Regions from separate parts of the Enterovibrio sp. QJM3NY_24 genome, predicted to be linked through region 4. Evidence: predicted binding sites of a transcription regulator. Region 4 holds the regulator's gene; each other region holds the start of a gene.
What was found. The regulator CRP, encoded in region 4, controls carbon source genes, mostly activating them, when cyclic AMP is high. The targets are predictions, from matches to a motif close to TGTGANNNNNNTCACA.

Region 1 (6,144 bases), 310 kb from region 4:
AACTGTCATTGTTTGAACGCATCAAGCAGCAACATAATGTGACCCTATTCTGCCCAGATAAATGCGCCTCCATGATGTTCGGTGAAACCGAAGCATGGCTAACCTTGGATTCCGGCAACGCCATCACCGCTAAATTGGTGGTGGGTGCAGACGGTGCGAATTCTTGGGTGAGAAATCAGCTCTCTATCCCACTCACACATTGGGACTATGGCCACAGCGCTCTGGTTGCCAACATACGCACCACAGAGCCTCACGATGGTGTAGCACGTCAGATCTTCACACCAGACGGCCCTCTGGCCTTTCTACCGCTTTCTGACCCACATCTTTGTTCCATTGTTTGGTCGCAATCACCAGAGCAAGCCGACCAACGATGCACCATGTCGGATGAAGACTTTAACAAATCACTCACTGCCGCCTTCGATACGCGACTTGGTCTTTGTTCAGTCGAAGGTGATCGCGCCGCATTCCCCTTGAAAATGCGTTATGCGCGCGACTTTGTCGTTGAACGCGTTGCCTTGGTGGGCGATGCAGCCCACACCATTCACCCGTTAGCGGGCCAAGGTGTCAATCTTGGTCTGTTAGATGCCACCACGCTGGCGCAAGAACTGGTGCGTTTGCACGATGAAGGCAAAGACATTGGCGAGAAAGCCAACCTGCGCGCCTTTGAACGCTGGCGTAAAGCGGAAGCTGCACAAATGATCACAGCGATGCAGGGCTTTCGCGATATTTTCTCAGGTGACAACCCAGCGAAGAAGCTGTTTCGTGGCATTGGCTTGGTGGCTGCCGCAACCCTACCGGGGATCAAAACGCAGTTTATTAAGCGAGCTTTGGGGTTAAGCGGAGATTTGCCGGAGTTAGCGAAGAAATTAGGACCTAGGTCCTAGGGCGTTGTTTCCCTTATCCTACAAACAAAAAAACGGCTCCCAAGGGAGCCGTTTTCATCTCTAAATCAGCGTATCGCCGACTGAATGAAGTGCTAAGCGATTACGCTTGGCCTTTAACTTCTTTCAGACCGTTGAAAGGTGCGCGTTCGCCCAGAGCTTCTTCGATACGGATAAGTTGGTTGTACTTAGCAACACGGTCAGAACGGCTCATAGAACCCGTCTTGATTTGGCCAGCAGCAGTACCAACAGCAAGGTCAGCGATAGTTGCATCTTCAGTTTCACCTGAACGGTGAGAGATAACTGCAGTGAAACCAGCATCTTTAGCCATCTTGATAGCAGCCAAAGTTTCGGTTAGTGAACCGATTTGGTTGAACTTGATCAAGATAGAGTTAGTGATGCCTTCTTCGATACCACGAGCCAGAATCTTAGTGTTAGTCACGAACAGATCGTCACCAACTAGTTGGATTTTGTCGCCCAGCAGTTCAGTTTGGTGCTTGAAGCCAGCCCAATCAGATTCGTCCAGACCGTCTTCGATAGAAACGATTGGGAATTGATCAACGAGACCAGCAAGGTAGTGGTTGAACTCTTCAGCAGTGAAGGTTTTGCCTTCGCCTTTCATGTTGTAGATGCCAGCTTCTTTGTCGAAGAACTCAGATGCTGCACAGTCCATAGCAAGAGTGATGTCTTTGCCTAGCTCGTAACCAGCAGCAGCAACTGCTTCTGCGATAACTTCTAGTGCTTCAGCGTTAGACTTAAGGTTAGGAGCGAAACCGCCTTCGTCACCAACTGCAGTGTTGTAGCCTTTAGACTTCAATACTTTCGCTAGGTTGTGGAATACTTCAGCACCCATGCGAACAGCTTCTTTCAAAGTTGCAGCGCCAACTGGCTGAATCATGAACTCTTGGATATCAACGTTGTTGTCAGCGTGCTCGCCACCGTTGATGATGTTCATCATTGGTAGAGGCATAGAGAACTGACCAGCAGTGCCGTTTAGTTCAGCAATGTGCTCGTACAGTGGCATGCCTTTAGCAGCAGCTGCTGCTTTTGCGTTCGCTAGAGATACCGCTAGGATTGCGTTAGCACCGAACTTAGATTTGTTCTCAGTACCGTCCAGGTCGATCATGATCTGGTCGATTTCTGCTTGGTTTTTCGCGTCTTTGCCTTCTAGAGCGTTAGCGATTTCGCCGTTTACTGCACCGATTGCTTTCAGTACGCCTTTACCTAGGAAACGAGTTTTATCGCCATCACGTAGTTCAAGTGCTTCGCGTGAACCAGTAGATGCGCCTGATGGTGCAGCTGCCATACCAACGAAACCACCTTCCAGGTGTACTTCTGCTTCTACAGTTGGGTTACCGCGTGAATCGATGATTTCACGACCCAGAACTTTAACGATCTTAGACATTGTGTTTCCTCTCGTATGTCAATAGCTTAAAAATGCGAAAAGCGGCTGCACTACCTTCGCAACCGCTCCTTGTTCTCAGTTACAGCTCACCACGCTGATTTTTACCTGACGCAGCCACAAAACCTTCAAACAAAGGATGGCCATCGCGTGGGGTCGAGGTAAATTCAGGGTGGAACTGGCACGCCACAAACCATGGGTGCTCAGGATTTTCAATAATCTCAACCAGCTTCTTGTCCGCTGACAGACCCGATACCACAAGGCCAGCTTCTTCAAGTTGCGGACGTAGCACATTGTTGACTTCATAGCGGTGACGGTGACGCTCATGGATTGAAGCGTTGCCGTAAAGCTCACGCGCTTTGGTGCCGTCTTTCAGGTGACACAGCTGTGCGCCAAGACGCATGGTGCCGCCCAAATCGGATTTTTCAGTACGCTCTTCTACCTTACCTTCGCCGTCGACCCACTCAGTGATCAGGCCAACAACCGGGTACTTGGTCGCTTTGTTGAACTCAGTCGAGTTCGCGCCTTCCATGCCAACAACGTTGCGCGCATATTCGATCAGCGCCACTTGCATGCCAAGACAGATACCCAAGTAAGGGACTTTGTTTTCACGCGCGAATTTCGCTGCCAGAATTTTGCCTTCTACGCCGCGATCGCCGAAGCCACCCGGAACGAGAATAGCGTCCAAACCATGAAGGACTTCTTCACCTTTGGTTTCTACATCTTGTGAGTCAACGTATTTGATCTTCACGGTCAGGCGATTTTTCAAGCCTGCGTGCTTCAACGCTTCGTTAACTGACTTGTAGGCATCGGGCAGTTCAATGTATTTGCCAACCATACCGATAGTGACTTCACCGGTTGGGTTCGCTTCTTCATAAATAACTTGTTCCCACTCTGTCAGATCAGCTTCTGGCGCTTCGATACCGAAACGCTTACAAACCAAATCATCCAAGCCTTGCGAACGGATCAGTGAAGGGATCTTGTAGATGGAATCTACATCCTTCATTGAGATAACGGCTTTTTCTTGCACGTTACAGAACAAGGCAATCTTAGAACGCTCATTCGCAGGAATAACGCGATCGCTACGGCACACCAGAATGTCTGGCTGAATACCGATAGATAGCAGTTCTTTCACAGAGTGTTGAGTAGGCTTGGTTTTCACTTCACCTGCCGCAGCAAGGTAAGGAACCAGAGTCAGGTGCATGAACATGGTGCGCTCACGACCTAGCTCAACCGCCAACTGACGGATAGCTTCAAGGAATGGCAATGACTCGATATCGCCCACCGTGCCGCCGATCTCAACGATAGTCACATCGTGACCTTCGCCGCCCGCAAGCACACGCTCTTTGATAGAGTTGGTGATATGAGGAATAACCTGGATGGTTGCACCCAAGTAGTCGCCTCGGCGCTCTTTACGCAATACGTCTGAATATACACGGCCAGACGTAAAGTTATTGCGCTTAGTCATCTTGGTGCGGATGAAACGCTCGTAGTGACCCAAATCTAGGTCGGTTTCTGCACCGTCTTCCGTAACGAATACTTCACCGTGCTGGGTTGGGCTCATCGTGCCCGGATCCAAGTTGATGTAAGGGTCAAGCTTCATCATGGTCACATTAAGACCACGTGCTTCTAAAATCGCTGCCAATGACGCTGCAGCAATACCCTTACCGAGGGAGGAAACCACCCCGCCAGTTACAAAAATGTAATTCGTTGTCATGCTAAACCTGAGAGTTGGATTTAGGGGAAATATTGGAAATCTGGACGGGACGACATGTTACCAGAGCCCGAAACTTCCCACAACGTGAAAACTATCACACGGCGTACCCTTTTTTTTTGTTGTAAATCAATTCAGCGATTCACACCGGTTTGTTGCCTTCGTCACATTTCACTTGCTGCCAGAGTTTTTCGAGTTCATCTTGCTGACTTTCCTGCAAGTTTTTACCATTTTCGCGTAATTTCATTTCAATTTGACGAAAACGATTTTCGAATTTTAAATTGGCCTGTCGTAACGCCTTTTCTGGGTTTGTTCCCACATGCCGCGCCAAATTCACCACAGAAAACAGTAAGTCGCCCATTTCTTCATCAACACGAGCCTGGTTCACGTTCACCATCAACGCTTCTTCCATGACTTCTTCAAGTTCTTCTTGCACCTTGTCGGCAACAGGACCAATCGCATCCCAATCAAAACCAACACTGGCACAGCGCTTTTGTAGCTTAGCGGCTCGCCCCAATGCGGGCAGTGCCGTTGGTACATCATCAAGAATACTCAATTCGGCGTCTGGTTCGGCTTTAGCGGCTCGCTCTTGCGCTTTGATGCCTTCCCAATCTGCTGCTTGCAACGGATTGCCATCAGCGTCTTTCTCACCAAACACATGGGGATGACGGCGCACCAACTTGTCACAAATCGCACCAACCACGTCGTCGAATTCAAAGTCACCCTGCTCTTTGCCGAGTTGACTATAGAACACAATTTGGAACAAAAGATCACCCAACTCGTCACGCACATCGCCCCAATTTTGGCGCTCGATGGCATCGACTGTCTCGAAAGTTTCTTCGATGGTGTAAGGAATTATGGAGTTGAACGTCTGCTTTTTATCCCAAGGACACCCATTTTTCGGGTCTCGTAGGGTCGCCATAATTTCGAGCAATTCTTGCATTCGCGACATTTTATTCATGCCTATTTATCCATTGTCAGTTTGTTTTAAACGGGCTTAATAAAAAGGGAAAGCCTTCGCTTTCCCTTTTTGCTAACAGTTAGTGTTTAGTGAAGCCGTTTCGCTTCATGCACGTCTTTGACTTGTTCAAGACGGGTGATCACTCGGCTGAGAACGTCTAAATCGCTCAACTCCAGATCAAAATCCATGATCGACATGTTTTGCTTGTAGTCGACACGGCTTTGCATCCCTGCCACTTTAACTTTGTCATTGGTTAACACGGTCGTCAGATCTTTAATCAACCCGTTGCGCTCGGACGCTAACACACGCACGGTAATTTGGTAACTGCCGACAAATCCGCCCCCCCATACCGTATCAATAATACGCTCGGGTGCATGATGACGAAGCTCTGCCAACTGTTCACAATCAGAACGGTGAACCGAAATACCGCGTCCTTGTGTGACATAACCTTCGATAGCATCACCGGGAATGGGCTGACAGCAACGTGCAAGGTGCGTCATCAGGTTATCAACCCCTTCTACCACCACAGCGTCTCTGCGCGGCTTTTTAGGGACAGGAGAGCTCTCCACCTGCTCCAGCTTCGCTCGTAACTGTTTGTCTTCTTCTTCCTTTGTCGGTTTATTGACAATGGAATTGATGAAATTCACCACCTGATTGATGCGTAAATCGCCACTACCGACACCAGCGTAAACTTCATCAAGGCTATTCATGTTGAAGCGCTTCATGGCTAAGGTGGCATCTTTACTGGCGGCACCAATTTTGGTCAGTTCGGCATCGAGGATCTCTTTGCCCGCAATCATGTTCTTTTCACGCGATTGCTTGCGGAACCATGCATTAATTTTGGCACGAGCACGACCTGAATTGACGAAGCCCAAACTTGGGTTTAGCCAGTCACGTGACGGGTTCGGCTCTTTTTGCGTGATGATTTCGACTTGATCGCCCATTTGCAGGTGGTAAGTGAACGGCACGATGCGCCCTTCCACTTTGGTACCAATACAACGGTGCCCCACTTCCGAGTGAATGTGGTAGGCGAAATCTAGTGGTGTTGCACCAATGGGCAAGTCGACCACATCACCGCGCGGAGTAAAGGCGTAGACACGATCATCAAACACTTGGCTTCGCAACTCATCGAGCATTTCGCCCGAATCAGACATCTCTTCTTGCCACGCCAGCAGTTTACGTAGCC
Region 2 (6,144 bases), 1.2 Mb from region 4:
GATGTCGTCCTATTCTCACTGCTCGCCTTGCTCGGCAATGTTGTGGGGTATGGCTGCTCCGCGTTTCTTGACACCGTGTTATACGCCGAACCCTTTACCAAGGTATTCATTCAGCTATGCATTATCGCCGCAGGCAACGCCCTGCTGGTGACTGTTGTTGGTTATTTCATTCTGCAGTCCGTTGCCAAACGCAACAGCCAGTACCGTAATCTGACCGAGGCCTGATCCGCACCATGACCATTGAATTCAAAAACGTTAGCTTTCGTTATGATGCGCTGGTAAACCCGACGCTGAAAGGTATCAACCTCCGCATCGAAAAAGGCGAGAAAGTACTGATTATCGGGCCAAGTGGCAGCGGAAAATCTACGCTAGGCCAGTGTATTAATGGTTTGATCCCTCATGCTATTGAAGGCGAAATTTCAGGTTCGCTTAGCCTCAATGGCACTGAAATTCGCGACATGAAACTCACGCAATACACCGAGTTAGTTGGTACGGTATTGCAAGACACCGACAGCCAATTTGTCGGTTTAACCGTGGGTGAAGACATCGCTTTCGCGTTAGAAAACCAATGCGTATCCGTAGCCGACATGTACCCAGTGGTTAAGGCAACCGCCAAAATGGTGGATTTGGATGCCCTACTGAATCACGCACCTCACGATCTCTCTGGGGGTCAAAAACAGCGTGTGTCTTTGGCTGGTATATTGGTTGATGACGTCGATGTGCTTCTGTTTGATGAACCGCTGGCGGCGCTGGACCCAAAAACGGGCAAACGTACCATTGAAATCATCGATCAATTGCACCGTGATACCGGTAAAACAATCATCATCATCGAGCACCGACTCGAAGATGTGCTGACCCATGCGGTTGACCGCGTGATCTTGATGGATAACGGGACTATCGTTGCCGATACCACGCCTAATGCGCTGATGATGTCAGGATTACTTGAACAACATGGCATTCGCCAACCTCTGTATTTCTCTGCGCTTAAACACGCAGGGTGTACGTTGAGCGAAGCAGACAGCCCTGCTTATCTCTCGACGCTGCCTGTTGAAAAATTCGCTTCTCAATTGCAGCGATGGGCTGGCGATTATGTGCCATCTACACCAGCCTCCGAAACCACACCGCTGTTGAGTATCGAAGGATTGACCTACTCGTACGATGGCGAGAAGAACGCGCTTGAAGACGTCACGTTTTCCGTTAATCGCGGCGAGATCGTCTCTGTTCTCGGTAAAAACGGATCGGGCAAGTCGACAATTACCAAGCTAGTGATGGGCGTACTCGAACCAGATGCTGGCATGATTCGTTTTGACGGTGAAGATTTCAGTCATCTGTCGATTTTTGAGCGCAGCAAGAAAGTCGGCGTGGTCATGCAAAACCCAAATCATATGATTTCTCACCATATGATCATGGAAGAAGTGACCTTTGGCCTCAGAAACCTCGGCCTTAGTGAAGCCGAAATCGAGAAACGTGCACTAGATGTTCTCGAACTTTGTGGCTTGAGCAAATACCGTCACTGGCCCGTTGATGCATTGAGCTACGGTCAGAAAAAACGCGTGACCATCGCTTCGATTTTGGTAATGGAGCCGGAACTGCTGATCTTAGATGAGCCGACAGCAGGTCAAGATTACCGTAACTACAGCACCATGCTGTCTTTCATACAGCGCTTGAACAAAGAACGCGGCATCACCGTAATGATCATCTCTCACGATATGCATTTGGTGCTTGAATACACCTCTCGTTCTATCGTAATTGCTGACAGCAAGTTGATTGCTGACGCGCCAATGACATCGGTATTCAGCCAACCACAGTTACTGGACGAGGCCAACCTCGCCACCACCAGCCTGTACCAACTTGCAGACCGCGTCGGTATTCGCGACATTGACGGATTTATGCAGCAATTTATTCAAACAGAGAGCAACGCCAAATGAAAGCCTCGAAGATGAAGTTTGGTATCAACTACATCGATACGAAATCCCCCCTTCACGCGCTGAATGGCATCACCAAGTTTGCTTTGTTCATGGCGTGGGTGACCGTTGTTCTCACCACTTTTGACCTGCGTATCATTGTTGGCATGGTGGCCATCGGGTTGGCATTGCTGAAGATGACAGGCGTGGCTTTTCGTGTCTACAAACCGCTTTTATTGGGCACGTTGAGTGTTCTAAGCATGAATGCGGTATTCATGTTTCTGGTCGCCCCACAGCAGGGGGCTGAGTGGATAGGCACAACGACTGAACTATTGAAGTTACCGGGTAACTATTCGTTAACACAAGAAACCCTTTTTTACTTGATAACAGTGACACTGAAGTATTTCAGCATGTTCCCCATCGCACTGGTGTTTGTGTTTACCACGCACCCAACAGAGTTTGCATCTAGCCTCAACCGCATTGGTGTGCCGTACAAAATTGCCTATGCCGTTAGCCTAACACTGCGCTATCTGCCTGAAGTGAAGAATGATTTCGTGAACATCATGCATGCACAACAAGCACGTGGTGTGGATTTCTCAAAGAACGCCCCACTCATGGCGCGTTTTAAAGGTGTGGCGAAAATTTTGATCCCGCTTATTTTCTCTAGCCTTGACCGTGCAGATGAAATTTCCAACGCGATGACATTGCGTGGCTTTGGACGCAATAAGTCGCGCACTTGGTACAATTATCGTCCATTGGCGAACAAAGACTGGCTCGCACTGGCTGCGATCACTGTTGTGGTGGGATTGGCGATTTACAAACGATCTGTTGAAACAGCCACCATCTGGTATCCGTTCTAACGCACGATGTAAAACGCGCGGCGTTTGATACAAAAGTGGTTGATACTAAAAAGGAGCGTTCACACGCTCCTTTTCTGTTTCTGTTTCTGTATTTTTTGGCTATTTCAGCACTTCTCAGCTTTAGCCTTCCAACACCTTCATCAGCAAGTAGCCGTCATACATGGCTCGCTTAACCAAAGCAGCCCCTGGCATCGTTGCTTGCGTATAAAAATAACTCTCTTCTAACATGAGGTTTTCACAGTAATGTGGAAGTGATTGGTTAAGCACTCTTTCCATAATCGCAGGATAAAGAACTGATTTGGCGCGATTAAATTCGCCGCCAATCAACACTCGCTGCGGATTAAACAGATTCACCACAATCGCGATGGCTTGCCCTAGGTTATGACCCAGTTCAGTAATCACATTTACCGCCACACCATCACCTGCAACCGCGGCGTCGCAGATACTATCAATGGTCAGTGGTTTATCATGCAAAACACTTGGATGCCCCTGATCTAGCATTACCTGTGTGTCTTCCAGCACGGCTTGTAAACTGGCGACGGTTTCCAAACACCCGTTATTGCCACAAAAGCAACGCTTTCCAAACGGTTTAATCTGAATATGGCCCAGTTCGCCGATGTTACCTACCTGCCCTTCCAGCACTTTTCCATCGATCATGATGCCCGCACCGACGCCATGATGAATCGAAATGAGTACGGCATTTTCTACATCACGCGCGTTACCAAACAGCTTTTCAGCCAACGCCCACGATCGCGTGTCATTGCCAATAAAAACAGGTAAACCTGTCGCCCGATGAATGACCGCGCCCAAAGGCATATTATGAACATCGTAATGCGGCATTTGAATAACAATGCCTTGAGTACTGTTTACTAGACCAGGAAGAGAAACCGCAATCGATGTGACGCGATCAACGATGTTCGAATGCGTAGAAAAGAACTGGTTAATATGCTGTTGAATGAGTTCAATCAACAAATCCTGATCCCGTACATGGATGTCATGGCGCTCTTCAACCAGAATGTCGCCACCCAATGAATGCAACGCTAGCGTTAAATAGCCACGCCCAAGACGTATGGAAAGAAACTGCCACCCTTCATTGTCCAACACCAATCCGATCGCGGGACGACCACGACTTGCAGGTTCGCCATATTGGGCTTCTTTGACCAAGTGAGCATCGATTAGCTCACGAGTAATTTTAGTGATACTTGCAGGGGCTAACTGACTGCGTTTAGAAAGCTCAATTCGGGAGATAGGCCCAAGTTGGTCGATCAGCTTATATACCGCTCCAGCGTTGTTACGCTTAATGTGATCTATGTGTCCTGGCTGGGCGAGAATCATCCCAATTTCCCTTTAAAATTCATTAACAGTGAATTTTTTTACTTTGCGAAGTAATTGTGAAGCGCCATGGTTGGATGTCGTGATACACGTCACGACCTATTTGATTTATCGCAATGACATTTATATCAAATGCCGAAAATCAATAAGTTAATGGTATTTCATTCTGTAACTGATGTGTCAATTTGTATCTCCCCAAGACAGTGGCGAGCGAAACTGCCATAATCTCGCCCCTCACAAAATTCTGACTGTAAAAGCCGTATGTACAACGTCAACGAAATATTTGAAACCATTCAAGGAGAGGGCACGTTCACAGGTGTACCTTCGGTCTTTGTTCGCCTTCAAGGCTGCCCTGTCGGTTGTCCATGGTGCGATACGCGCCAGACGTGGGACACACTCCCGAACGATGAACGTGATTTCGGCACAGTGATCGCCAAAACAGGCGACAGCCCAACATGGACCTCAGTTTCAGCCGAACATATTCTTGCGCACCTTACGCAAAGTTACACGGCAAAGCATGTTGTGATCACCGGTGGGGAGCCTTGCATATTTGATTTACTTCCCCTAACAACGCTTCTTGAATCAGCGGGTTATCGCTGTCAAATCGAGACCAGTGGTACGTATAAAGTGAAAGCGACAGTCAATACGTGGGTAACGGTATCTCCGAAAATTAATATGCGCGGCAAACTGCCCGTGTTAAATGAAGCGCTGAAACGCGCCAATGAGATCAAACATCCCGTTGGAACAGAGTCAGATATTGAAAAACTCGATGCACTGCTCGAAGGTATTGATTTATCAAATAAAGAAGTCGCATTACAACCCATAAGCCAAAAACCGCGGGCTACCGAGTTGTGCATTAAAACCTGTATCCGTCGCAACTGGCGCTTGTCCATTCAAACACATAAGTATTTAGATATCGCTTAAGCATTTATCGCTTAGTTTGCACCCAATCCAGTAAACCTAGACACAAAAAAAGGGCCGTAGGCCCTTTTTTTCGTGCAATGAAATATTACTCACCCGTATAGATGCAGCCAGCCGTACAGGTTTCTTTAATCATCACTTTACTCAAACAAGGCAGTGACGGCTTAAGTTGATCCCAAATCCATTTCGCCAACACTTCGCTCGTTGGGTTTTCTAACCCTTCAATATCATTCAGATAGTAATGGTCCAAGCGATCGTAGATAGGTTTAAACGCTTCTTTGATTTCAGAAAAATCAATCACCCATCCCGTATACGGATCCACTTCACCGGCCACATAGAGACGCACGAGGAAAGAGTGACCATGTAGGCGACCACACTTATGACCTTCTGGTACGTGTGGCAGCAGATGCGCCGCTTCAAACATGAATTCTTTAAACAGTTCAGTGTGCATTTTATGCGTTCCCGTGTTCATTTGTAGTTTCTAGCGCGGCGATGCTACTGAATATTCGCGCCAAGCTCAAATTGAATCGCCCTCAATTCGTTTCGCAAGGTTTGTGATCAACTGAAGGTTTAGCGAGAAGCAAAAAGTCATCAGTAAAACGACAGTTGAAAATATCACCGTCAGATAGCGATCAACACCTCCAGCCACAGAAAATTATCAGTATCGTATGTTTCTTTGCCACGCCAACTTGAATTCGGTCGTGTTTTCCCGTTGATTTCCCAAGAATTGCATGCGTGAACAGTCCATGTAAACCAAGTGTCTTGAGGTAGTTTAGGGTTAGAGGTAAACTTGCCGGCTTAAGTTTGAATTATCCTAGCCTGATGACTCGATTCCTCAGGCAATCTTCAACGGAGTTAGATGCAAATTATGAACTATATGCCTGTAGCAGACGTCCTGCGCGGCAAAACGGCAGTAGACACAGAAGTCACTGTCCGTGGTTGGATCCGCACCCGTCGTGATTCAAAAGCCGGTATCTCTTTCCTCGCCATTTATGACGGCTCTTGTTTTGATCCAATTCAGGCAGTTGTTTCTAATGAGCTGAATAATTACAAAGAAGATGTACTGCGTCTTACCACAGGCTGCTCTGTCGAAGTTACTGGTAAAGTTGTTGAAAGCCCAGGACAAG
Region 3 (6,144 bases), 430 kb from region 4:
ACGAAAGGCTCAAACCGTATTTTTCAGAACGCCGCCAACCGCTTGAAATCAATTTGTCGATACCTACATCGCGAGGCACCGTCTTGTTACAAGGTTGGCTAGATGAACGCTATCGCGTAGGACGTGTTTTGTTCCGCAGCGGAAAAGTCCGTGCTCGAGACAGGTTGGCAGCGTGGATTGATCATCTGTGCCAATGCGCAGCAGGGGATATGACCGAGACGCGTTTTATTGGTGTTGATGAAGAAGTCATCCTCACGCCAATCCCTGCCGCTGATGCTGTCGCGTATTTGACGTTTTATTTAGAACAATATGATGAAGGCACAGAGCGACCGATGGCGTATTTGCCCAACACTGCGTTGGCCGGGTTATTGGCCTGCATCGACAAAAAAGGCAATTGGTCAGACGATGATGTAGTGCGAGATAAAGCCAAGATTAAAATGCGCGCAGCATTTGATGGCGGCTATATGACAACAGGCGAGGGCGAGAACGCCTATGTCAGACGTGTATGGCCTCAGGCCAGTGACCAATTATTGGATGACGTTTTGGCGTGGGGGGAAAACGTGCTGCTACCTGCGCTGAATGCAGAAAAAAAAGAAGACTAACAGCGGTTTTGTCAGTCTTCTCTCAATGCAGCACAGTGATCTGTGCTGCTTGTTTGCAAAGAATGGCTAGGAAGTAATGTTGAACTTTGCGAGTTGATTACGACCAGTCTCACTCAGTGACTTGACCTTGTCGCTAAGCACTAGCGTTTCTTCGCTGGCATCGCGGTTGGTATGTGAAATATCACTAACACTCACCACACTCCGTGCAACTTCCAATGATGCACTGGCTTGTTGTGAGGTGGAAGTGGCGACAGCGGTATTTAACTGTTCCAAGTCGTTGATAAGATCTGCCAGTGCAGACAATTGCGACTGTGCTTGACGCGCCTGCTCTAGACTCTGCGCAGTTTTGTCTGTACCACTGCTCATGATCTTCGCCGCTATTTGAGCGCGTTCTTGCAACTTCTCAATGATGGCGTTGATTTGCGTGGTCGACTCTTTAGTCGAATGAGCCAACTTTCTTACTTCATCAGCAACCACCGCCTGCGCTGCCTGCTCTAGCGGCTTCAATAGCGGCATTCAAAGCCAACAGATTGGTTTGCTCTGAAATATCATTGATAACAGTGACCACATCGCTGATCTGGTCGCTCGAAGCGGCAAGCTCACGAATGTTACGCTCAGCATCAATCACATCACGGTTAACCTCTTCAAACTTGCCAAGAGACGTTGAGAGTACCTTTTCCGCTTCACCCACCAGCATTCGTGAATGACGAGTACTGTCTTGTGCCGTCAGCGTGCTGGACTCTACGTCTTTGATGGCAGAAGACATCTCTTCCATGGCACTTGCGACTAAATCTAACTCCTGGCTTTGACTACGGATGCCATCTGTCGATCGAGTAGCCAGTTGCTCCATCGTTTTGCTGTCGCAATCAAGCTCGTGGAGCGTGGTATCCACGTTAGAGAGCAGAGTTTGAAGTTGTTGACAGGCATCGTTTAGGTTTTGCGCCATCTCTCCCAGTTCATCGCCACTATTAACGTCGGCCCTTGCGGTGAGGTCGCCTTTAGCAACAGCCCCTAACGCACGCTGGATTTCACGAATAGCTTTCAACAGCATACGGGAAAGTACTGTTGCCAATAGAATCAATACCATGGTGAAGGACAGCGCGAGTAAGGCAGATTTACTCGCCTCCTTCCAAACTAATGCTTCAAGGTCATCAATATAGATGCCCGTGCCAATCAGAAGCCCCCACGGCGCATGGCGTTTTACGGCGCTGACTTTTTCAATGGCGGTATTGCTACCAGGTTTGGCAAACCAATAACTGCTAAATCCACCACCTGCAGGTTGAGCCGCTTGCCTCATATCGCGTAACACCGCAGATCTATTGCTGTCGCGGAATGCATTGAAATCACGTCCGATCCAGCTTTTAGCACCAGCTAACATGGTGCCATTGTTATCAACAACGAAATAGTAGCCATCAGTACCAAATCGCAAGGGCTGTAGCGCCGCCATTGCATTGCTTAGCCCTTTTTCTGAGGCATCTTTTTGATAATTGTTGTCGATGATTTGCCAAGCAATATCAATGGTCTGCTTAAGATTGCTCTTTCTCTCCTGGAGTAGGTCATTATGTAGGCTTCGGACTTGGAAAGCGGTGAGAAGGGTAATGCTAATCACTGAAATGCAGACAATAAGCAGTAACTTATATTTCACCGAAAGATTTGCAACAAATTTTATACTAGAGATACTCAGCTTTTTAGTGTGCTGTAACAACTTTGAAACAAGAAGGGTCGCCTAATTTGAGGGGGGTATCAATAGCTATTCATACGCTGAAACATGTAATACTGAGAGTCTGGTCGCATGCATATTTTTCTTCGCGTTTTATGTCTAAGTTTTAAAGCGTGAACTGTCAATAAAGTCTGCGTAGGCATTTCAATTACATTCGGTGCCAGACTTGATAAAATCCAGCGATACATCTCAAGTGAGCCGACATTGCATGGCAATTCAACCTCTTCATCCCATGACTTTTCCGCTTTTTGGTCAGCGACTGATCGAAGCCTCTGCGGGGACCGGTAAAACCTTTACCATCGCGGGCTTGTACCTGCGGTTACTTTTGGGGCATGGCACTGAAGCGTCGGCACATGAAGTGCCACTGACGGTCGAAAAAATTCTGGTGGTGACGTTTACTGAAGCGGCAACGCAGGAGCTAAGAGATCGCATCCGTGCGCGTATTCACGAAGCAAGACTGGCATTCAGTCGGGGTGAAAGTCGCGATCCGGTCATTCAGCCATTGCTTGATGAAGTGAGTGATCACAAGCACGCTGAGCAACTACTGCTGCAAGCGGAACGCCAAATGGATGAAGCTGCGATATACACGATTCATGGTTTTTGTCAGCGTATGCTGACGCAAAACGCGTTTGAATCCGGTAGCTTGTTCAGTAATGAATTCATCACCGATGAGTCGGCATTGCGAGAGCGTGCTGTCTCTGATTTCTGGCGTCGTCAGTTTTATCCCTTGCCGAAATCCTTGGCGGGGGTAGTACGAAGCTATTGGGCGTCTCCACTCTCATTGTTGGGCGATGTTGGTGTGTATTTGTCGGGGCCACTGGTCAGCATTCAAGCGCCCGAGATGCCCGATGATTTAGAACAGTTGCACAAAGATAATCTAGCGCGCATTGAGGGTGTGAAATCGCAGTGGTGCGCTGCTGCGCCTGACTTAGAAGCGTTGATTTCGTCATCGGGCGTTGATAAACGCAGCTATAGCAAACGATCACTGCCAAATTGGCTAGAAGAAGTCGGTATCTGGGCTCTGGTCCCAACGATAAACTACGATTTTCCGACCAATCTACCTCGCTTCGCCGCATCCATCTTGAGTGAAAAAACCAAGAAAGGGGAAGTGCCCACACACACCGTTTTTGATGCCATTGATACTTTGTTGGCCTCTCCGCCGACACTCAAAGACGCGCTAACGGCACATGCCATTCGAGAAGTGCGAATTCTACTCGCGCAGGAAAAACGCCGCTTTGGCTGGTTATCGTTTGATGATTTGCTCTCTCAGTTGTCAGAAGCACTGAGTCAAGACAGTGAACGCGTGCTTGCAGAGCGGATCCGCACTTTGTTTCCTGTCGCTATGATTGATGAATTTCAAGATACGGATCCTCAGCAGTACCATATTTTTAGCGATATTTATGCTGATGCGCCACAGTGCGGTTTGTTTATGATTGGCGATCCGAAACAAGCAATTTATGCATTTCGTGGTGCGGATATCTTTACCTATATTCATGCACGTAGACAGATCACCGAACACTACAATCTTGGCATCAATTGGCGTTCAACGGCTGACATGGTGGCAGCGGTAAATCGCGTTTTCTCCTATGCTGACGCCCCGTTTATTTACGAAGGTGATATCCCGTTTACGTCGGTTGATCATGCTCCAGGAGCAGAAGACAGACATTGGCAATACGATGGCGCACAACAAGCAGCCTTAACCTTTTGGTTGCCGGATGACCGGGAATTGGTCAGCAAGAATGATTATCAATCGACTATGGCGATTGCTACCGCGAGCAGTATTCGAGAGATACTGACGGCGGGTAACGAGGAGCGTGCGCATTTTTGTAAAGGTGAGAGCCAAAAAGCCATTCACGCGGGTGACATTGCCATTCTTGTGAGGACAGGTAGCGAAGCGGCGAAAGTTAAGCAAGCGCTGGCGAGACAGGGCATTGCATCGGTCTACTTGTCCAATCGCAACAGTGTGTTTTCCAGCGCCTTAGCGACCGATCTACAGCGGCTTTTGGCTGGGGTGTTATCACCCGATAATGAGCGTGCACTTCGCGCGGCGCTCGCCAGTGGCTTATTTGCATTGACCGCAGAAGAGCTCGATGCCTTGAATCATGATGAAAAATCGTGGGAGCGGGCCGTTATCGAATTTGCCACCTACCAGTCAGTGTGGTTTTCACGCGGCATCTTACCTATGTTGCGTCAGGTTATGCAGCGTCGCGGTATCGCAGAGCGTTTATTGCTTGAAGACGAAGGCGAGCGAGCATTGACTGACTTATTGCACCTCGGCGAATTACTCCAACAAGCGAGCCAAACCCTAGATAGCCACCATGCGCTGATCCGCTGGCTTGCTGATCATATCGACAATCCCAATGGCAACAGCGAAGAGCAACAGGTGCGTTTGGAATCTGAACGTGATTTGGTTCAAATCGTCACCATCCACAAATCCAAAGGCTTGGAATATGATTTGGTGTATTTGCCCTTTGCGTGCAATTTCAGACCGTCAGACAGGCCGTTTTTCCACGACGAAGACAATACGCCGACCTTGGCATTGTCCAACCCAGAACCTGCGATTGAGCAAGCAGATAAAGAGCGTCTCGCTGAAGATCTGCGTTTGATTTACGTGGCATTGACCCGCGCTGTTTATGGTTGCTTTATTGGGTTAGCACCGCTGAAAGACGGACGTAAATCAACAGGGGATACTGGGCTGCACAAATCTGCGCTGGGGTATTTGATTCAAAAAGGCGAAGCAGGGGATGCTGATGCGCTTCACGCGGCTGTGATTGATCTTGTCAAAGACCAACATCAATGCACCGTTACCTCGCCACCAAGCGATGCCAGCGGAAAATTCGCGGCACAGGACGCGGTTGATGAGGCCATTGCTGCGCGAAAATTCAAAGGGACGATAAGACGCGATTGGCGCTTAACCAGTTATTCCGGTTTGGTTAAGCAAGGGCATAGCTCTGCGCTACCCGATTTACCTGCGTTTGATATTGATGCTGCCGACGAGCAAAGCGATGAGCATGAACCTATTGACCAGTTTGGATCGATCTTCCAATTCCCACGAGGTGCACGCCCCGGTACGTTTTTGCATACCTTATTTGAAAATGTTGATTTCGGCGAAGATATGTACAGCGAAGAAGTGGCGGAGATGATCCGTCATGCGCTGGCGATGGAAAACTACGACGAAGCTTGGGTGCCTGTTTTGCAGCGCTTGTTGACCGATGTTGTAGCGCAATCGCTTGGCGAGCAAGGACTTACGTTGTCGCAAATTGACGCGCCAGCACGGCTGACAGAAATGGAGTTCGTGATGCCCGTTGAACGTCTTCAATGTGGTCGCGTCAATCGCCTGATCCAAGCGCACGATCCGCTTTCTGCTAAGGCTTCTGAGCTTGGGTTTGATACGGCAAGTGGCATGCTAAAAGGTTTTATCGACTTGGTGTTTTGTTGGCAGGGACGTTATTACGTACTCGATTGGAAATCGAATTACCTTGGTGATACGCCCGCGGATTACACCGAAGCGGCGCTGAGTCAGGCAATGGTTGATCATAGATATGATTTTCAGTACCAGATTTATTCGTTGGCATTACATCGATTCTTGCGTCAGCGGATACCGGATTATGATTTTGAACGCCATTTTGGCGGCGTTTATTACTTATTTGTGCGTGGCATTGAAGCTGATACGCGGCATGGCATTTTCTACACCAAACCTTCTTATTCTCTGATTGACGGATTGGACATGCTTTTTACCGATGGAGAGAGCGCTGATGGCGATGAATGAGATGCTTCAGACGCTTTATAAGCGTGGCGTTATTCGGGCGATCGATCGTCAAT
Region 4 (6,144 bases):
GCCCAGAGTTTCGTGGTGGTCTCAATGGCAAGTTGCTGTCGAAATGCCGCTTCTTGATGTTGGCGCAGTTCCCCGAGAAATTCTCTGACGTGATTTTCGCTGAAATGCGCGGCGTGTCTGATGAAGAAGGTAACTCACCGTTTTGGAAGTGGCTGAAAGAGCATTTCTTTTCGATTGATTTTACGCTGGCAGATTATTTAACCGGCATTGGACAGAAAGGCTTTATCGCGGATTTGATGCCCAAGTTGCCGATTTACGTCAACCTGTTGAGTGATGAAGCCCGTGCAGTGATTGGTCAGGTGCATGAAAAAACCCGTCCAGCGCTGCGTTTGCTTGAAAAGGAAGGCTTCACGCGTCGTGGCTACGTCGATATTTTTGATGCAGGACCAACGGTGGAGTGTCTACGTCAGAACATTGATTCTATTCGCCGCTCGTTCACTGCAAGGGTCAAGATTGCGGAGCACAGCAGTGCGCAGGATTACCTGATTTGTAACAGTGACTTTCAAAATTTTCGCGCCACGTCCGCCAAGATTGGTGTGGACGAAGAGCGCAATGAAGCGTTGATCAGCCAAGAAGTCGCCGATGCGTTGAGTGTCAAAAATGGTGATAACGTGCGACTCGTGTCGGTGTAGGAGTAGATGATGACACAATGGATTGATAACCAACCCATCGCGGGTGATGGTGATATGTTTGATTCACTGAATCCGTTTAACAGTGAGTCAATATGGCAGGGACGAGCAGCCACATCTCCACAAGTGGAAGCGGCTGTGAGTTCGGCGAGAGACGCGTTTGCCACATGGAAGCACACCGCTTTCGCAGAACGTCAGGCACTGGTCGAACGTTTTGCCGAGAAGCTAAAAGAAAACAGCGAACACATGGCACAAGTGATTGCCGAAGAAACCGGTAAGCCACTGTGGGAAACCCGCACTGAAGCTGCTGCCATGGTCGGGAAAATTGCCCTTTCACTGCGTGCTTATCAAGAACGAACGGGTGAGCGCAGCAAAGATGTTGCTGGCACACAGGCGGTGCTGCGCCATCGCCCTCTAGGGGTGATGGCGATATTTGGGCCTTACAACTTCCCCGGACATTTGCCGAACGGTCATATTGTTCCCGCGTTGTTGGCGGGGAATACCGTGGTATTTAAACCCTCGGATTTAACGCCAAAAACAGCAGAAGAAACCATTAAGCTTTGGATTGAAGCGGGACTGCCGAAAGGCGTGATCAATATGATCCAAGGCGGGCGTGAAACGGGCGAGGCGCTGGCACAATCTAAAGGCATCGATGGTCTGTTGTTCACAGGTAGCGCTAACACAGGTCATATTCTGCATCGTCAATTTGCGGGAGAGCCGGGCAAAATGTTGGCGTTGGAAATGGGCGGAAACAACCCGATGGTGATTTCCGATCAATACGGCGATCTTGATGCCACCGTGTATACCATCATTCAATCCGCATTTATCAGTGCAGGGCAGCGTTGCACCTGTGCTCGTCGTCTTTATGTACCGAAAGGCGATCGCGGTGATGCATTGCTTTCGCGTTTGGTTGAGATGGCCAAAAACATCAAAGTGGGTGGTCAATTTGATCAACCTGCCTCGTTCATGGGGTCACAAATCTCTGTGCGCGCAGCAGAAGGCATTCTTGCTGCTCAGGGCAATCTCGAATCACTGGGTGGGCAGCCGCTTCTAAAAGCCCAGTTGCTGCATGATGCCGTCGTCACTCCGGGCATTATTGAAGTGAGCCAAGTGGCTCAATTGCCTGATGAAGAATATTTCGGGCCACTACTTCAAGTGGTGCGTTATGACTCTCTTGAAGACGCAGTCACGCTGGCCAATGATACCCGCTACGGTTTGTCGGCAGGGTTAATTTCAACCGATGACGCAGAATGGGCGTATTTTCTTGACCATATTCGCGCAGGTATCGTTAATCGCAATCGCCAGCTAACGGGCGCGAGTGGTGATGCACCTTTCGGCGGCCGGGAGCATCAGGCAATTTACGACCAAGTGCTTACTATGCCGCTGACTATTGCGCTTATCCCATGGCGTCAATGGAAGGTGAGGATGTGTCCTTGCCTGATCAACTCAGCCCTGGGCTGTCGTTGTAACAAAAGATAAGTAACTACCGAACACTCAATGTAGGAGGATGTGATGGAGCGCGTTCAGGCTTTATTTGATGAGCTTTGGAAAGACTATATCGATAGGTTATGCCCGTCGGCAGCAAAAGTGCATGCGTTATTAGAAGAGGGCAGTCCGCTTCTCAATGACCACATTGCGTTGCGCACTTTTGCGTTACCCAAGGTGGGGCTAGATCGTTTGGCTGCGCCGTTTATCGCCATCGGTTATACCCCTAAAGGGGAGTACCATTTCAAAGCGAAAAAACTGTACGCGCGGCATTATGAGCATCCTAACCCTGATGCACCCAAAGTGTTTATCAGTGAGTTGCTGGTGGGACAGTGTTCCACGGAACTGCAGCAGGCTGTTCGTGCTTTGGTTGATCAGGTAGATGACACAGCACTTAATGATCCCGCGTTCTTGTATGGTGGTCGTTTGTGGGGCATTGACACGGCAACTTATCATCAGTTAGCGGCGGAAAGTGAATATGCAGGTTGGCTGTCTGCTCATGGCTTTGGCGCCAATCATTTCACGGTGAGTGTGAATCAATTGAGTACGCTCCATGACGTGTTGGATGTGAACCAATTGCTGCGAGAGTCAGGTTTTGCGATTAATGAATCTGGCGGTGAAGTGAAAGGGGATCCGCAAGTGCGCTTGGAGCAATCGGCAACCATGGCGGACAAAGTGACGGTGCGCTTTAGTGATGAAGAACTGATGATCCCGGGTGGTTTTTATGAGTTTGCCAAACGTTACCCGTTACCGAACGGAAGCCTGTATCAAGGGTTTGTTGAGGCCTCGGCAGATAAAATCTTTGAAAGTACCGATAAGTAGGGACCGTTAGTGGCTCATGCAGTCGCTACTCCTGTAGCGATTGCCCATCGCGTGTACCGTTCGCCGATCTAATTGCGCTCTGATACCAAGTTTGATGACCACTCTTCGTGAGAGGTCGGTGTTGATTTGCGTCCGTCATCACCGAGCATGCGCTGTAGCTGATAGTGAGACATACCAGCAAAGCCAGTCAATTCGGTGCTGACCTGACCCCAAGGGACGACGGCAGGTGTCGTATTTATGCGGCTAAACGCTTGATGTTCCAAGTCCATATCGATGCTCCATCATCGCAAAAAAACGTTGCACGTAAATGTATACATGCTTTGCATTGAAAGGTAGCACTGGGAAAGGGGTTTTGTGGATTTTTTGACGTGATAGTGATCATGCTCAAACAAAAAAGCCACCATAATGGTGGCTTTCATTTCAAAGCAATAATGCTTAGCGAGTACCGTATACCACGATAGTTTTACCGTGTGCAGAAATTAGATTCTGCTCTTCCAGCATCTTCAGAATACGACCAACGGTTTCACGTGAGCAACCTACGATTTGACCGATTTCCTGACGGGTGATCTTGATTTGCATACCGTCTGGGTGAGTCATAGCATCTGGTTGTTTCGCCAGATTAAGCAGTGTTTGCGCGATACGACCAGTCACATCTAGGAATGCTAAGTCACCAACTTTTTGGCTAGTGATTTGCAAACGACGAGCCATCTGGGAAGAAAGGCGCATCAGAATGTCTGGATTCACTTGAATCAGCTGACGGAATTTTTTGAATGAGATTTCAGCGACTTCGCATGGAGATTTAGCGCGAACCCAAGCTGTACGCTCCTGATCTTCCTCAAATAAGCCCAGTTCGCCAATGAAGTCGCCCTGGTTGAGGTAAGAAAGGATCATCTCTTTGCCTTCTTCATCCTTGATCAGTACAGCCACAGAGCCTTTCACGATGTAATAAAGCGTTTCAGCTTTCTCACCAGCATGAATCAGCGTACTTTTTGATGGGTACTTATGAATGTGGCAGTGTGAAAGGAACCACTCTAGTGTTGGGTCTGTTTGAGGTTTTCCTGGAACCATATCTCTCATTTCCTCTGCAGTTGTTGCCTGATGAGTCTTCCTTAGCCCACCGTCCTGCGGCACAAGTCCGTGGGATAGCATAAAGTGTCAACCGTCAGGCTACAAGCTCTCTGTTTGAGTCATTGAGTTTATCCTTTTTCCAGCACGATTTCTTGATTTTGATATGGACTTCCCCCCCTATTAAAGGCTAAAAACGTGGACAAGATCACGACACTGAAAGTAAACAGGAGAAATAGATGCGAGCAAGCGTCAAGTGGTGCGGAAAAGAGACGTTTTTAGGGCAGTCGAATTCAGGTCATAGCATCGTGATGGATGGGAATGGCGGAGAAAAAGCCCCGAGTCCAATGGAAATGGTGCTGATGGGGGCCGGTGGATGCAGCTCTGTCGACGTTGTTGCAGCGCTTAAAGCGGCTAATCAAGCAGTGTCATATTGTGAAGCCGAACTGACGGCAGAGCGCCGAGAGCAAGCACCGCGCTTGTTTACCCAGATCAATATTCACTTTGTGGTCACAGGTACCGCATTGGATGAAGCATTGGTGGCTTCTGCGGTCAAAGACAGCCTAGAGAAATACTGCTCGGTGTGTTTGATGTTGGGTGCCAGTATTGAAATGACCCACTCTTACGAGGTTCGTGAGGCGGCTTAATGGCGTGTTTGCGGTTTTGTTGGAAGTGACCATAAAACAAAGGAGGGCATGCCCTCCTTTTTTGCTATTGGCTGTTTATCAATGGATTGCCAAGATCTTCATACAGAAAAGGGAGGCTCTCGTGGGCTTAGCTTATCTTGCCCGTTTCGATTAACTGCTGAATAAGCGGTTGGATGATCAACTCCATGGCGAAGCTCATTTTGCCCCCAGGCACAACCAAGGTGTCATGCCGTGACATGAAAGAGCCTTGGATCACGGCCAGAAAATAAGGGAAATCCACTTTCTTGATGCCGCGAAAACGTATCACGACAAAGCTTTCATCAAGACTTGGAATGCCTTTAGCGTTAAGCGGGTTAGAGGTATCAACGGTCGGTACGCGCTGGAAGTTAATGTGTGTGCGACTAAACTGCGGCGTGATGTAGTTAAGATAATCGTCCATTGAGCGCACGATGGAGTCCGTCACGGCTTCTCGTGAGTGGCCGCGGTCGCGCGTGTCGCGAACAAATTTCTGAATCCACTCCAGGTTCACAATTGGCACCATGCCAATGAGCAAATCAACATGCTGAGCCACGTTAATTTCGCCGTCGGCAATACCGCCGTGAAGCCCTTCATAGAACATTAAGTCGTTATTCTCTGGCAAATCTTGCCATGCCGTAAACGTACCTGGCATTTGGTTATACGGCACTGCTTCATCAAACGTATGCAAGTAACGGCGGAATTGTCCCGTACCGTGTTTGCCATATTCATCGAAAAAGGATTCTAGTCTTGGGAAATCATTGGCTTGAGGGCCAAAATAGCTGATGTGACGACCCTGCTCTCTGGCCTTGCGAATTTCAACGTCCATTTCAGGACGCGTAAAACGGTGAAAACTGTCGCCTTCAACCCAGGCCGCGCGGATGTCCATCATATTGAATATCTTCCGAAATGCGTCGGAAGTGGTGGTGGTTCCTGCCCCAGATGAACCGGTGACTGCAATAATCGGGTGTTTTGCAGACATGACAAACCCTGTCAATTTTTAAAATGATGTCAAACAATTAACAGGGTGTAGCGTATTGGTCAAGCAGACGTTAAGCGCTGAGTGATCGCGCGTGCTTGATATCGACCGTTTCGTGTAACTCAGAATAGACCACCATGGCTTCTTTGTTCTTGAGCAGGACATAGACTTGTTCGACTTTTTCATCGAAGCTTGCTTCTTGCTCGCCATAGTCTGTGCCCTCGCGCAGCACAAAGTGCTCAACCAAGTTTTTCAGGGTCTCTTCTGGGATTTCTTGCCAAGGGATGATCATCGCGATACCTACAACATAAAACGGTGGCGGAAAGTGGCACTAAACACGATATCGGTGCTGTTATCGTGGTTAAACATGTTTTCTAGTGCCAACAATTCTATCGCACTGGTATCAAAAAGGTAGCGATAACCTAGCGCGAACTCATGAACGGGTGATGTGAGCTCTCCCAACTCCTTACTGTCAGTTTTAGCTTGTGAGATAAGGTATTCA

Region 1: a site for CRP is predicted at 4,084-4,099, ahead of pyrG (CTP synthase). Genes of this name have one in related genera too.
Region 2: a site for CRP is predicted at 4,178-4,193, ahead of mlc (sugar metabolism global transcriptional regulator Mlc). Genes of this name have one in related genera too.
Region 3: a site for CRP is predicted at 2,380-2,395, ahead of recB (exodeoxyribonuclease V subunit beta). Genes of this name have one in related genera too.

The regions. Positions count from the first base shown of each region.
Region 1 covers NZ_CM173519.1:3,038,342-3,044,485, forward strand. The annotation lists gene AC3CIC_RS13515 (FAD-dependent 2-octaprenylphenol hydroxylase) at 1-884, shown strand, start outside; gene eno (phosphopyruvate hydratase) at 985-2,286, opposite strand; gene pyrG (CTP synthase) at 2,366-4,000, opposite strand; gene mazG (nucleoside triphosphate pyrophosphohydrolase) at 4,140-4,958, opposite strand; gene relA (GTP diphosphokinase) at 5,045-6,144, opposite strand, start outside.
Region 2 covers NZ_CM173519.1:2,138,043-2,144,186, forward strand. The annotation lists gene AC3CIC_RS09370 (ECF-type riboflavin transporter substrate-binding protein) at 1-225, shown strand, start outside; gene AC3CIC_RS09375 (ABC transporter ATP-binding protein) at 234-1,928, shown strand; gene AC3CIC_RS09380 (energy-coupling factor transporter transmembrane component T family protein) at 1,925-2,764, shown strand; gene mlc (sugar metabolism global transcriptional regulator Mlc) at 2,885-4,099, opposite strand; gene queE (7-carboxy-7-deazaguanine synthase QueE) at 4,358-5,020, shown strand; gene queD (6-carboxytetrahydropterin synthase QueD) at 5,106-5,468, opposite strand; gene asnS (asparagine--tRNA ligase) at 5,886-6,144, shown strand, end outside.
Region 3 covers NZ_CM173519.1:2,913,196-2,919,339, reverse strand. The annotation lists gene recC (exodeoxyribonuclease V subunit gamma) at 1-602, shown strand, start outside; partial or broken gene AC3CIC_RS12935 (methyl-accepting chemotaxis protein) at 669-2,211, opposite strand; gene recB (exodeoxyribonuclease V subunit beta) at 2,531-6,091, shown strand; gene recD (exodeoxyribonuclease V subunit alpha) at 6,078-6,144, shown strand, end outside.
Region 4 covers NZ_CM173519.1:3,343,573-3,349,716, reverse strand. The annotation lists gene astA (arginine N-succinyltransferase) at 1-632, shown strand, start outside; partial or broken gene astD (succinylglutamate-semialdehyde dehydrogenase) at 642-2,098, shown strand; gene AC3CIC_RS15055 (DUF1338 domain-containing protein) at 2,142-2,936, shown strand; gene AC3CIC_RS15050 (hypothetical protein) at 3,005-3,205, opposite strand; gene crp (cAMP-activated global transcriptional regulator CRP) at 3,372-4,004, opposite strand; gene AC3CIC_RS15040 (OsmC family protein) at 4,241-4,648, shown strand; gene AC3CIC_RS15035 (phosphoribulokinase) at 4,776-5,645, opposite strand; gene AC3CIC_RS15030 (YheU family protein) at 5,716-5,934, opposite strand; gene AC3CIC_RS15025 (DUF3187 family protein) at 5,943-6,144, opposite strand, start outside.